Regions from separate parts of the Streptomyces sp. Y7 genome, predicted to be linked through region 2. Evidence: predicted binding sites of a transcription regulator. Region 2 holds the regulator's gene; each other region holds the start of a gene.
What was found. Region 2 encodes HspR, which represses chaperone genes until heat shock. Its sites were predicted from a motif close to TTGAGNNNNNNNNNCTCAA; they were not measured.

Region 1: a site for HspR is predicted at 1,760-1,778, ahead of lon (endopeptidase La). Genes of this name have one in related genera too.
Region 3: a site for HspR is predicted at 2,027-2,045, ahead of dnaK (molecular chaperone DnaK). Genes of this name have one in related genera too.

What each region holds. Positions count from the first base shown of each region.
Region 1 is NZ_JBIDDQ010000015.1:11,079-15,688, reverse strand. It holds gene ACGFW6_RS29435 (TetR/AcrR family transcriptional regulator) at 1-549, shown strand, start outside; gene ACGFW6_RS29430 (rhomboid-like protein) at 759-1,601, shown strand; gene lon (endopeptidase La) at 1,801-4,215, shown strand; gene ACGFW6_RS29420 (lysozyme) at 4,276-4,610, opposite strand, start outside.
Region 2 is NZ_JBIDDQ010000003.1:444,300-448,909, reverse strand. It holds gene ACGFW6_RS13160 (fibronectin type III domain-containing protein) at 1-1,292, shown strand, start outside; gene ACGFW6_RS13155 (heat shock protein transcriptional repressor HspR) at 1,383-1,829, opposite strand; gene dnaJ (molecular chaperone DnaJ) at 1,835-3,019, opposite strand; gene grpE (nucleotide exchange factor GrpE) at 3,053-3,697, opposite strand; gene dnaK (molecular chaperone DnaK) at 3,697-4,610, opposite strand, start outside.
Region 3 is NZ_JBIDDQ010000028.1:63,533-68,142, forward strand. It holds gene ACGFW6_RS38375 (hypothetical protein) at 1-1,368, shown strand, start outside; gene ACGFW6_RS38380 (OsmC family protein) at 1,433-1,861, shown strand; gene dnaK (molecular chaperone DnaK) at 2,092-3,975, shown strand; gene narI (respiratory nitrate reductase subunit gamma) at 3,972-4,610, opposite strand, start outside.

The sequences.
Region 1 (4,610 bases), on a different contig from region 2:
CAGTGGGGCTTCCACGCCTCCTCGCTGGCCCGGATCGCCAAGGACGTCGGCATCAGCCAGGGCGGACTGCTGCACCACTTCCGCAGCAAGGAGGATCTGCTGGTGCAGGTCCTCGCGCACACCGACGAGGCCGACGAGGCGAAGTTCTTCTCCCGCGAGTTCGGCTCGGCCGCCGAGTGCCTCGGGGTCCTGGTGGCGATCGCCGAGTACAACAGCACGCGCCTGGGCCGTACCCGGATGTTCAACGTCCTGGCCGCCGAGGCGGGCGAGCCCGGCCACCCCGCGCACGCCTACTTCGTCGAGCGCTACGGCCAGGTGGTCGGGCACCTCACGGTCACGCTGGGCAGGGCCGTCGACGCCGGGGAACTGAGACCCGGCACCGACCCGGCGGCCGTCGCGCAGGAAGTGGTCGCCGTCATGGACGGGCTCCAGCTCCAGTGGGTGCTCGATCCCCGGGGCTTCGACATGGCCGGACGGCTGCGGGCGTACGCGGACCGGCTGCTGCGGGCTCTCACGGTCGCGGGGACGGGACTGCCGCAGGAGGCGTGAGCCCGTTCCCGCTCTCACGGTCGCGGGGACGGGACTGCCGCAGGAGGCGTGAGCCCGTTCCCGGCGGGGCGTTCCCGCGCGGGCCCGTCCCGTGAGGACGCGTCTGCTTCTTGAGAGGTTGCTGAGAATCGGCTGTCGTGTGGCGACCGTCACAGACATGGAGGGTGAAGCGGGCCAACGCTGAGGGAGAACGGAAGGAGCGCCTCAGCGTGGAACCGACGGTGGCTGCGGGTGCGACGGGGGCCGACCCGGAGCGGGCTCCTTCCCGTGCGGCCGGTCTGCCCGACACCGCGGGTCTGCTGGACGGGATGCCGCGCCAGCGCCGGCCCGTGGGCGCGTCCGCCGTGTCCTCCCCGGCGCCGGACCTCGCCGGTGGCGAAGCGGGCGCACGTGAAGCCGCGGCCCCGAGAGCCCGGGCACGCTCCCTGCGCCCCTGGCGGCTGCTCCCCACCCCCACCGGCACACCGTTCACCTTCGGCTACGCCGTCGTCCTCGCCGTCACCTCACTGATGGCCACCTACGCCGACCCCTCGCTGGTCCACGCCCTCCACCAGGGCTCCAGCACCGACGTGGCGCACCTCGTGCACACGCCCGTGACGGTGCTGTTCGGCAGTGCGCTGTGGATCGCGGGCGGGATCGTGGCGCCGTACACGCTCTGCTTCCTGCTGGTGCTGACCGCGCTGGAGCGGCGGATCGGCGGTGCCCGCACGGCCGTCGTCTTCCTGTTCGGGCACGTCCTGGCCACCCTCGCGACCGAGGTGCCCGTGGGGCTCGCGGTGCTGGCCGGGCACCTTCCCGACAGCTCGCTGCACCGCCTCGACTACGGCGTCAGCTTCGGTGTCGCGACCAGCATCGGCGCGCTGACCGGGCTGCTGAGGCCGTGGCTGCGGTGGCCCGTGCTGACGCTGTTCGGCGCGATGCTCGTCCAGGACCTGCTGCGCCTCACCGACCCGCTGACCGGTTGGGGGCATCTGATCGCCCTGGTCATCGGGGTCGGGCTGTGGCCCCTCGTGCGGCGGTGGCGCGCGGCGCTGCCCGTCCCGGCTGTGTGAGCGGCGTTCTCCCTCACGCTCTCCCTCATACCTGTGCCCCACTCGGAAGCTACGGGCCCCGGCGAGCGTTCACCTACGAAAGGCGAGGTCACGGCCTGTGCCGACGATGATCGCTCACAGCGAACGCGGGCCGGGGAACATTCGGGCCACCCCAAGCATTGAGTCGGCATAACTCAACTTGACTGCCGAAGGGGAGATCATGGCTTCGACGTCCACTTCGCTCACCCTGCCCGTGCTGCCGCTCGACGACGAGGTAGTGCTGCCCGGAATGGTGGTCCCTCTGGACTTGAACGACGCCGATGTACGCGCCGCGGTGGAGGCCGCCCAGGCCGCCGCCCGCTCCACACCCGGAAAGCCCCGGGTGCTGCTGGTGCCACGCATCGACGGCACGTACCCGGGCACCGGTGTGCTCGGCACCGTCGAACAGGTCGGCCGGCTGGCCGACGGCGACCCGGGCGCCCTGATCCGCGGTCGCGGCCGGGTGCGCATCGGCGCCGGGACGAACGGACCGGGTGCCGCGCTGTGGGTCGAGGGAACGCGCATCGACGAAAGCGTGCCCGAGCCGCTGCCCGGACAGGTCGGCGAACTGGTGAAGGAGTACAAGGCCCTCGCCACCGCCTGGCTGCGCAAGCGCGGCGCCTGGCAGGTCGTGGACCGTGTCCAGGCCATCGACGACGTCTCCCAGCTCGCGGACAACTCCGGCTACTCGCCGTTCCTGACCACCGAACAGAAGATCGAGCTGCTGGAGACCGCCGACCCGGTCGCCCGCCTCAAGCTCGCCACCCAGCAACTGCGCGACCACCTCGCCGAGCAGGATGTCGCCGAGACCATCGCCAAGGACGTCCAGGAAGGCGTCGACAAGCAGCAGCGCGAGTTCCTGCTGCGCCGCCAGCTCGAAGCGGTCCGCAAGGAACTGCGCGAGCTCAACGGCGAACAGGACGGCGAGGAGTCCGACGACTACCGCACCCGCGTGGAGGCCGCCGACCTGCCGGAGAACGTCCGCGACGCGGCTCTCAAGGAGGTCGACAAGCTGGAGCGGTCCAGCGACCAGTCCCCGGAGGGCTCCTGGATCCGCACCTGGCTGGACACCGTCCTCGAACTGCCGTGGAACGAACGGACCGAGGACGCCTACGACATCCAGGGCGCCAAGGGTGTGCTGGACGCCGAGCACGCCGGCCTGGAGGACGTGAAGGAGCGGATCACCGAGTACCTGGCGGTGCGCAAGCGCCGCAGCGACCGCGGCCTGGGCGTCGTCGGCGGCCGGCGCGGCGGTGCCGTGCTGGCGCTGGTCGGCCCGCCCGGCGTCGGCAAGACCTCGCTCGGCGAGTCCGTCGCGCACGCGATGGGCCGCAAGTTCGTCCGGGTCGCCCTCGGCGGTGTCCGGGACGAGGCGGAGATCCGCGGCCACCGCCGTACGTACGTCGGCGCGCTGCCCGGCCGGATCGTCCGTGCCATCAAGGAGGCCGGTTCGATGAACCCGGTCGTCCTGCTCGACGAGATCGACAAGGTGGGCTCGGACTTCCGCGGCGACCCCGCGGCGGCCCTCCTGGAGGTCCTGGACCCGGCCCAGAACCACACGTTCCGTGACCACTACCTGGAGGTCGAACTCGACCTGAGCGACGTGGTGTTCCTGGCCACGGCGAACGTCCTGGAGGCCATCCCCGAGGCGCTCCTCGACCGGATGGAACTGGTCCGTCTCGACGGCTACACCGAGGACGAGAAGATCGTCATCGCCCGTGACCACCTGCTCCCGCGCCAGCTGGAGCGGGCCGGCCTGAACAGGGACGAGGTCGCCATCGGCGACGACGCCCTGCGCAGGCTCGCCGGCGAGTACACGCGCGAGGCGGGCGTCCGTAACCTGGAGCGCTCCATCGCACGGCTGCTCCGCAAGGTGGCCGCCGAGCACGAATTGGGCGACCGGAAGCTGCCGTTCACGATCGGCGCGGAGGATCTGCGCGCGCTCATCGGCCGGCCGCACCACGTGCCCGAGTCCGCCCAGGACCCGGCGGAGCGCCGCACCGCGGTGCCCGGCGTGGCGACCGGACTCGCGGTCACGGGCGCGGGCGGTGACGTCCTGTTCGTGGAGGCGTCGCTGGCCGACCCGGAGACGGGCGCGGCGGGGCTGACCCTGACGGGCCAGCTGGGTGACGTGATGAAGGAGAGCGCACAGATCGCCCTGTCCTTCCTGCGCTCCCACGGCGCCGAACTGGAACTGCCGGTCGCCGACCTCAAGGACCGGGGCGTGCACATCCACTTCCCGGCGGGCGCGGTCCCGAAGGACGGCCCGAGCGCCGGCGTCACCATGACGACCGCGCTGGCGTCGCTGCTCTCGGGCCGGCTGGTCCGCACGGACGTGGCGATGACGGGCGAGGTCTCGCTGACCGGCCGGGTCCTCCCGATCGGCGGCGTGAAGCAGAAGCTCCTCGCGGCACACCGCGCCGGCGTCACCACGGTCGTCATCCCCAAGCGGAACGAGGCCGACCTGGACGACGTCCCCGCCGAGGTGCTGGACAAGCTCGACGTCCACGCGGTGACCGACGTCCGCCAGGTCCTGGAACTGGCCCTGGCACCGGCCACCGACGGTGCCGCCCCCGAGGTTCCGGTCGCGGCGTGACGGACGCGGCCGGACAGGCAAGGCCCGGGCCCCGTGAGGGAGGTCCGGGCCTTCGCCGCGCTATCCGTTGGCGAGCGCCACGACTCTGTCCAGCGCCCCGTTGAACCTGTTGTGGTCGCCCACGGTCGGGCCGGAGGACGTGTACTGCCACATCGTGTAGTAGCTCCAGCCCGCCGGCAGTTCCCCCACCTCGGCGGCGTACCGGGCGACCCACAGCGGGTTGGCCGTGGCGAAGCCGCTGTAGTTGCCGGTGCACTGCTTCCACCAGCTCGTCGCCGTGTAGATGACGGCGTCGCGGCCGGTGCGGGCCTTGTACTGGTTCAGGAAGTCGCGGATCCAGGTGACCATCCCGGACGTCGTCCTGCCGTAGCAGGCGGCGCCGTACGGGTTCCACT
Region 2 (4,610 bases):
CCACGACCGTCTCCAAGACCGTCAACGTCACCGTCCCCGCGGGCAAGCACACCCTGCGCGTCGACTACGTCAACTGGACCGGCAGCGCGAAGGTCAAGTTCGGCTACACCCCCAGCACTTCGGCGACCGTCGACAAGGTCACACCCCTCACGCCCACCGGCATGAAGGTCACCTACGACACGGCCACCGGCAAGGCCACGCTGACCTGGACGAAGAGCCCGGAGATGGACCTCGCCGGCTACCGCGTGTACCGCCGCCTCAAGGGCACCTCCTACGGCAGCGCACCCCTCGCGACGACGACCTCCACCACGTACACCGACACCACCCTCCCGCTGACCGGCGACACGTACTACTACGAGGTCCGCGCCTACGACAGGGCGGGCAACTCCTCGTCGGGGACGGCCGACCAGGCGGTGGTCACGGTCGACCGGACGGCCCCGGCGCGGGTCGAGACCGTGTCGGCGCTGGGGACGACGGCAGGCAACTCCCTCACGTGGAAGGCCTCGACGTCGAAGGACGTGCACCACTACGAGGTGTGGGGCGCGGAGGGCGGCCAGTCGGACATGGACGGCCCGCAGATCGTCTTCGGCACGTCCTGGACGGACCCCGTCGCGCCCGCGGGCCTGGCCTACAACTACGAGGTGGTGGCCGTCGACGCCGTCGGCAACACCGCCCCGGTCTCCGACTCCGTGGTGGTCACCCGCCCCGTGGCGTCGGCCGTCGCCGCCCCCACGGGTCTCACCGGAACACCCGCCGACGCCTCCACGAAGCTGACGTGGACCGCGGCCGAGGACGCCGGGGTCACCGGCTACCGGGTCTACCGCCGCACCACCGCCATCGGCGCCTGGAGCCTTCTGGGCGCCACGTCCGGCACGTCGTACGCAGACACCTCGGCCCCGAAGGGCACGGCGTACTACTACGTGGCGGCCGTCGACGCCCAGGACACCGACTCCGCCCCCTCCGCGGAGACCACGGTCGACCGTCTGACGCCGGCCACCGCGAGCGGCCCGGTCGCGCCGAAGCTGACCCTGGTCACCGCGGGGATACCTGCGCGCAGTCCGATCCAGGTCACCGCCGCCCCCGGCACGGGCGACGAAGCACGCGTCCTCAAGGGCTACTCCTGGGAGATCTCGGGCGCCTGCGGCAGCAGCGGCACCCGGTTCTCCACCACGGGGTCGCTCTCCTGGACGGCTCCCTACAACGGCCCCTGCATCGCGGAGGTGTACGCCGTGGACGCCTACGGCCGTCAGGGCACGCAGAGCGCCTCGCTGGAGTTCTTCGTCGGCCGCTGACAATCGGCGGCTGGCAGTCCGCTGCCGACGGCACAGGAAAGGGGCCCGGAGAATCCTCCGGGCCCCTTTTCCGTGCGCGTGCGCGTCCGCCTAGTCCTTCGGCTTCTTCGGTCGCCACACCACCAGCGCGCTGGTCTGCTGTACCTCCTGGTACGGCACCAGGTCGCGGCGGTAGGACGCGTGGACCGCCGCCTCGCGCTGCTGCATCGCCGCCGCGGCGCCCTCGACGGCCGACTGGAGCTCGGCCACCCGGGACTGGAGCGCGGCGACCTGGTTCTCCAGTTCGATGATGCGCTTGATGCCGGCCAGGTTGATGCCCTCGTCCTGCGACAACGCCTGCACCTGGCGGAGCAGTTCGATGTCGCGGGCCGAGTAGCGCCGGCCGCGGCCGGCCGTGCGGTCCGGGGACACCAGGCCCAGACGGTCGTACTGGCGCAGTGTCTGCGGGTGCAGGCCGGAGAGCTGGGCCGCCACCGAGATGACGTAGACCGGGGTTTCCTCGGTCAGTTCATAAGGGTTTCGTCGACGACCGTCCATCTCCGTCATGCTCCCTTCGCGGCCTCGAACAGCTCCGCCCGCGGATCCTCAGCCGCGGTCGCCTCGCGATACGCCTCGAGCGCGTCACGAGCCTTCCCCGAAAGGTCCTTCGGGACACTCACCTCGACGGTGACCAGCAGGTCTCCGCGGGTGCCGTCCTTGCGGACCGCGCCCTTGCCCCGCGCCCGCATGGTGCGGCCGTTGGGCGTGCCGGGCGGCAACTTCAGGGTGACCGGCGGTCCGCCCAGGGTGGGAACCCTGACCTCGCCGCCCAGTGCCGCCTCCGTGAAGGTCACGGGGACGGTCACCGTGAGGTTGTCCTCCTTGCGGCCGAACACCGGGTGGGTGTCGACGTGCACGGTGACGTACAGATCGCCGGCCGGGCCGCCGCGCTCGCCCGGCGCGCCCTTGCCGCGCAGCCGGATGCGCTGGCCGTCCGACACCCCGGCGGGGATGCGGACCTGCATGGTCCGGGACGACTTGGCGCGGCCGCTGCCCTTGCACTCCATGCACGGGTGCTCGGCGATCAGGCCGCGCCCCTTGCAGTCGGGGCAGGGGTCGGTCAGCGAGAAGCCGCCGCCCGAACCCCGGGCCACCTGGCCGGTGCCGACGCAGGTCGGGCACACCCGAGGCGTGCCGTTCTTGTCGCCGGTGCCCGCGCACGCCTTGCACGGCGACTGCGCGGTCATCCGCAGCGGGACCGTCGCGCCCTCGATCGCCTCGGTGAAGCTGAGGCTGACCTCGGTGTCGATGTCCTGGCCGCGCCGGGGCTGGGTACGGGTGGTGCCCGTACCGCCGCGGTTGAAAAGGCCCCCGAAGACGTCACCGAGTCCGCCGCCGAAGCCGCCGGCTCCCTGGCCCCCGCCCTGGGCGTTGCCTCCGAAGAGGTCCCCCAGGTCGAAGTTGAAGGAGCCGCCGCCCGCGCCGCCCGGCCCGGGGCGGAAGCCACCGTTGCCGAACAGGGCGCGTGCCTCGTCGTACTCCTTGCGCTTCTTGGGGTCGCCGAGGACGTCGTTCGCCTCGGAGATCTCCTTGAAACGCTCCTCCGCCTTGGTGTTGCCCTTGTTGGCGTCCGGGTGGAACTCGCGGGCGAGCTTCCGGTACGCCTTCTTGATCTCGGCCTCGGTGGCGTCCTTGGGGACGCCGAGGACCTTGTAGTAGTCCTTCTCGATGAAGTCCTTGGTGCTCATCCTCGACGCCCCTCCTCTCTCGTCAGTTCAACGTCAGCCCTCGTCCGGGCCACCGTTCTCCTTGTCGTCGGCCGTCTCGGCGGACTCCTCCTTGACGGTCTGCGCGCCCGGCTGGGGCTCGGCGACGGCCACCCGCGCGGGGCGGATGGTGCGCTCGCCGATGCGATACCCCGGCTGGAGGATCGCGACGCAGGTCGTCTCGGTGACGTCCGGCGCGTAGGAGTGCATCAGCGCCTCGTGGATCGTCGGGTCGAAGGGCTCGCCCTCCTTGCCGAACTGCTGCAGGCCCATCTTGGCGGCGACGGTCTCCAGGGACTCCGCCACCGACTTGAACCCACCCACGAGTTCGCCGTGTTCCCGCGCGCGGCCGATGTCGTCGAGCACGGGCAGGAGCTCGGTCAGGAGGTTCGCGATGGCGATCTCCTTGACCGTGATCCGGTCGCGCTCCACACGGCGGCGGTAGTTCTGGTACTCGGCCTGGAGCCGCTGGAGGTCCATCGTGCGCTCGCCGAGCGCCGTACGTACCTGGTCCAGCTGCGCCACCAAGCCGGCGTCTGGTGCTCCGTCCCCGGCCGGGGCCGCCCCTTCCTGAGGAGCGGCCTTCGGCTCGGCGTCGTCAGGGGTCGCGCCGGAGGGGACGTCGGGCTTCTCCTCGAAGCCCGGGGTCTCCTCCGTCATTACGCGGCACCGTCCTTGCGCTCGTCGTCGACGATCTCGGCGTCCACGACGTCGTCGTCGGCCTTGGCGCCACCCGGGGCGGCACCCTCGGCGCCACCCGCGGCCTGAGCGGCCTGGGCGTCGGCGTACATGGCCTGACCGACCTTCTGGGAGACCGCGGCGACCTTCTCGGTGGCGGTGCGGATCTCGGCGGTGTCCTCGCCCTTGAGCGCGGTCTTCAGCTCCTCGACGGCGGCCTCGACCTCGGTCTTGACCTCACCGGGAACCTTGTCCTCGTTGTCCTTGAGGAACTTCTCCGTCTGGTAGACGAGCTGCTCGCCCTGGTTGCGGGACTCGGCGGCCTCGCGGCGGGCGTGGTCCTCCTCCGCGTACTTCTCGGCCTCTTCGCGCATCCGGTTGACCTCGTCCTTCGGCAGCGAGGAGCCACCGGTGACGGTCATCTTCTGCTCCTTGCCCGTGCCGAGGTCCTTCGCGGTCACGTGCATGATGCCGTTGGCGTCGATGTCGAAGGCGACCTCGATCTGCGGGACACCGCGCGGGGCCGGGGGAAGGCCCGTGAGCTCGAACATTCCGAGCTTCTTGTTGTACGCCGCGATCTCGCGCTCGCCCTGGTAGACCTGGATCTGCACGGAGGGCTGGTTGTCCTCGGCGGTGGTGAAGATCTCGGACCGCTTGGTCGGGATCGTCGTGTTCCGCTCGATGAGCTTGGTCATGATGCCGCCCTTGGTCTCGATGCCGAGGGACAGCGGGGTCACGTCGAGGAGCAGGACGTCCTTGACCTCACCCTTGAGGACACCGGCCTGCAGGGCGGCGCCGATGGCGACGACCTCGTCCGGGTTGACGCCCTTGTTGGCGTCCTTGCCGCCGGTCAGCTCGCGCACGAGCTCGGCGACGGCGGGCATACGGGTGGAGC
Region 3 (4,610 bases), on a different contig from region 2:
TGGCGCCGCGACGGCGTCCCGGCGGCGTACGAGCGCTGCGGCACGGCGGGCCCGGAGCCCGACCAACTGCTCATGGAGTGGAAGGGCTGGTTCGGGTCCCCGCCCGACCATCAGCTGGCGTTCGCCACCGCGCTGACCCGCACCGTGTCCACCGCGATGGACATGGCGGGCGGCCGCCGTGACTCCATGCTCGGCGAACCCGTCAAGAAGCGGCCCTGGCAGTGGGCGCTGGAGTGGTTCATCACGTCCTACCCGCTGCTCGGCGGCATCGCGGCCGGCATCAAGCTGGTCGCCGACGCCGAACTCGCCCGCGCCCACGGCATCGCCGTCGCCGCCGTCAACGCCGAGGCCGGCGAGATCTACATCAACCCGCTGCGCCAGTTCGAGCCCGAGGAATGGCGGTTCATCCTCGCCCACGAGATGCTGCACGCCGCCCTGCGGCACGGCGACCGCTGCGGCGGCCGCGACCCCTACCTGTTCAACGTCGCCTGCGACTACGTCATCAACGGCTGGCTGCGCGAGATGCAGGTGGGTGAGATGCCCCAAGGGCTGCTGTACGACCAGGAGTTGACGGGTCTGTCGGCGGAGGAGGTCTACGACCGGATCGGCGGCGACCTGCGCCGGATGCGCCGGCTGGCCACCCTGCGCGGCAAGGGCGTCGGCGATGTGCTCGGTGCCCCGCTCGGCGCGCCCGGCGACTACGTCGACCTGGACGAGTTCTACCGCCGCGGCCTGTGCCAGGGCCTGGACCTGCACCAGCAGCAGGAACGCGGCTTCCTGCCCGGTGGCCTGGTCCAGGAGATCCGCGCGCTCAGCCATCCGCCGCTGCCCTGGGACGCCCGACTGGCCCGCTGGTTCGACGAGTTCGTGCCCCGCCCGGAGCCGGTGCGGACGTACGCCCGCCCCGCCCGCCGCCAGGCCTCCACGCCCGAAATCCCGCGCGCGGGCCGCTACTTCCCGCCCGAGGAGATCGCCCGCTGCACCTTCGGCGTCGTCCTCGACACCTCGGGCTCCATGAGCGCGGGCCTGCTCGGCAAGGCGCTCGGCGCGATCGCCTCGTACGCCGAGGCGCGGGACGTACCGGCCGCGCGCGTGGTGTTCTGCGACGCGGGGCCGTACGACGCCGGGTACGTGCCGGTGACGGACATCGCCGGGCGGGTACGGGTGCGCGGCCGTGGCGGCACGGTTCTCCAGCCCGGCATCGATCTGTTGCTGCGCGCGGACGACTTCCCGCCCGGTGCGCCCGTCCTGGTCATCACGGACGGCTGGTGCGACGTGCTGCGGGTGCGCCGCGAGCACGCGTACCTGATTCCCCCGGGACGTCGCCTGCCGTTCACCCCGCGTGGGCCGGTCTTCCGGGTGAGTTGAGCCGGAGTGTGATCGGATGGGGGCACGGACCCAGGAAACGGGCCCCCACGCGAAAGGAAGAATCGTGGCTACCACGCGCTCCGCACACACCGTCTGGGAAGGCAACCTGCTCGAGGGCAACGGTGTCGTCAACTTCGACTCTTCTGGCGCCATCGCCGCGCAGCCGGTCACGTGGGCCTCGCGCTCCCAGGACGCGAACGGCAAGACCAGCCCCGAGGAGCTCATCGCCGCCGCGCACTCCAGCTGCTTCTCGATGGCGCTGTCGCACGCCCTGAACGGCGCCGGCACGCCGCCCACCAAGCTCGTCACCTCGGCCGACGTGAACTTCCAGCCGGGTGAGGGGATCACCGGGATCCACCTGACCGTGGAGGGGACGGTTCCGGGCATCGACAACGACGCGTTCGTCGCGGCCGCGGAGGACGCCAAGAAGAACTGCCCGGTCAGTCAGGCGCTGACGGGGACGACGATCACGCTGTCGGCGAAGCTGGCATAGCGCTCCGCGGGGAGCCGCGAGGGGCCGAGCGTCCCCACGGCGCCGTCGTGGCTGGTCGCGCAGTTCCCCGCGCCCCTCGGGGGGCGGCCCTCCGGGCCTGCCCCCCGACCCCTGAGCGCCCGCTCAGCCGCCGTTTGGTACCCGCCCCCCGGGTCACTCGCCCCATTGACAAGAGCCCACTCAAGTTTTGTGCTGGAGTTCAAGGGGTGCCCTGGCGGAAGGGGACAGCGATGGCACGCGCGGTCGGGATCGATCTCGGGACCACGAACTCGGTGGTCGCCGTTCTGGAGGGCGGCGAACCCACGGTCGTCGCCAATGCGGAGGGGGCCAGGACCACGCCGTCGGTCGTGGCCTTCGCCAAGAACGGCGAGGTGCTCGTGGGGGAGGTGGCCAAGCGGCAGGCGGTGACCAACGTCGAGCGCACCGCCCGCTCCGTGAAGCGGTACATGGGGGACTCGAACTGGCGTTTCCCCGAGCAGGGCGACATCGACGGCACCCGCTACCGGGCCCAGGAGCTGTCGGCCCGGGTGCTGCAGAAGCTGAAGCGGGACGCCGAGTCCTATCTCGGCGAGGACGTCACCGACGCGGTGATCACGGTCCCCGCCTACTTCGACGACGCCCAGCGGCAGGCCACCAAGGAGGCCGGGGAGATCGCGGGCCTGAAGGTCCTGAGGATCATCAACGAGCCCACGGCCGCCGCCCTCGCCTACGGCCTGGACCGCGGCGAGGAGCAGACCGTGCTGGTCTTCGACCTCGGCGGCGGAACCTTCGACGTCTCGCTGCTGGAGATCGGCGACGGTGTCATCGAGGTCAAGGCCACCAACGGCGACACGCACCTCGGCGGCGACGACTGGGACCAGCGGGTCGTCGAGTACCTGGTGAAGAAGTTCAAGGGCCAGAACGGCATCGACCTCGGCAACGACAAGATGGCGCTGCAGCGGCTGCGCGAGGGCGCCGAGAAGGCCAAGATCGAGCTGTCCAGCTCCTCCGAGACCACGATCAACCTGCCCTACATCACCGCCTCCGCCGAGGGCCCCCTCCACCTCGACGAGAAGCTGACCCGCGCGCAGTTCCAGGAGCTCACCGCGGACCTCCTCGACCGCTGCAAGACCCCCTTCCACCAGGCGGTCAAGGACGCCGGCATCAAGCTCTCCGCGGTCGATCACGTCATCCTCGTCGGCGGCTCCACCCGGATGCCCGCCGTCACCGACCTGGTCAAGGAACTCACCGGCAAGGACCCGCACAAGGGCGTCAACCCCGACGAGGTCGTGGCCGTCGGCGCGGCCCTGCAGGCGGGCGTCATCCGCGGCGACGTCAAGGACGTCCTGCTGCTCGACGTCACCCCGCTGTCCCTGGGCATCGAGACCAAGGGCGGCATCATGACGAAGCTCATCGAGCGCAACACGACGATCCCGACCCGGCGTTCGGAGATCTTCACGACCGCCGCCGACAACCAGCCCTCGGTCGGCATCCAGGTCTACCAGGGCGAACGCGAGATCGCCGCGTACAACAAGAAGCTCGGCGTCTTCGACCTCACCGGCCTGCCGCCCGCCCCGCGCGGAGTGCCGCAGATCGAGGTCGCCTTCGACATCGACGCCAACGGCATCATGCACGTCTCGGCGAAGGACCTCGCGACGGGCCGTGAGCAGAAGATGACCGTGACCGGCGGCTCGGCGCTGCCCAAGGACGACATCGACCGGATGATGCGGGAGGCCGAGCAGTACGCCGAGGAGGACCACAAGCGCCGCGAGGCCGCCGAGACCCGCAACCAGGGCGAGCAGCTCGTCTACCAGACCGAGAAGTTCCTGCGCGACAACGAGGACAAGGTCCCGGCCGACACCAAGACCGAGGTCGAGGCGGCGATCACGGAGCTGAAGGAGCAGTTGGAGCGCAACGCCGAGACGAACGTCCTGCGCACCGGCATCGAGAAGCTCGCCACGGTCAGCCAGCAGATGGGCCAGGCGATGTACGCCCAGTCCCAGCAGACCCCGACGGACACCACGGCCGACGCCGGCACCGGCACCGGCACCGAGCAGAGCGCGGCACCGGACGACGACGTGGTCGACGCGGAGATCGTCGACGACGAGAGGGACCAGAAGGGCCCGGCGGCCTAGGAGCCCGTCTTCTCCCAGCCCCGCCGCTCCGGCCGCGGCCCCAGGTCCCGGGGGTCGCGGCTGCGGTACACCAGGTACGGCCGGAACAGGTACTGCACCGGCGCGCTGAACATGTGCACCAGCCGGGTGTACGGCACCAGCGCGATCAGCGCCATGCCGACGACCGCGTGGATCTGGTACAGCACCGGCACGCCCGTCATCCGGTCCAGGTCGGGCTGGAGGGTGAACAGGCTGCGGGCCCACGGGGCGATGGACCGGCGGTAGTCGTAGCCGTCGCCGGAGACGTGGGTGAGTTTGGCGACCATGCCGAGCACGATCGCGCCGAGCAGCACGACGTACATCAGCTTGTCGTTGGCCGTGGTCGCCCGGAACACCGGTGCGTTCGTGCGGCGCCGGTAGATCAGCAGGGCGATCCCGGCGACGGTCAGCGCGCCGGCCGCGGTGCCGCCGTACAGGGAGAGCAGGTGGTACGCGTGCTCGCTCACACCGAGCGAGTGCGTCCAGGACTCCGGGACGAACAGGCCCACCAGATGGCCGACCAGCACGAACAGGATGCCGTAGTGGAAGGCGGGCGAGGCGATGTTCAGCAGCCTCGACTCATAGACCTGGGAGGAACGCGTGGTCCAGCCGAAGCG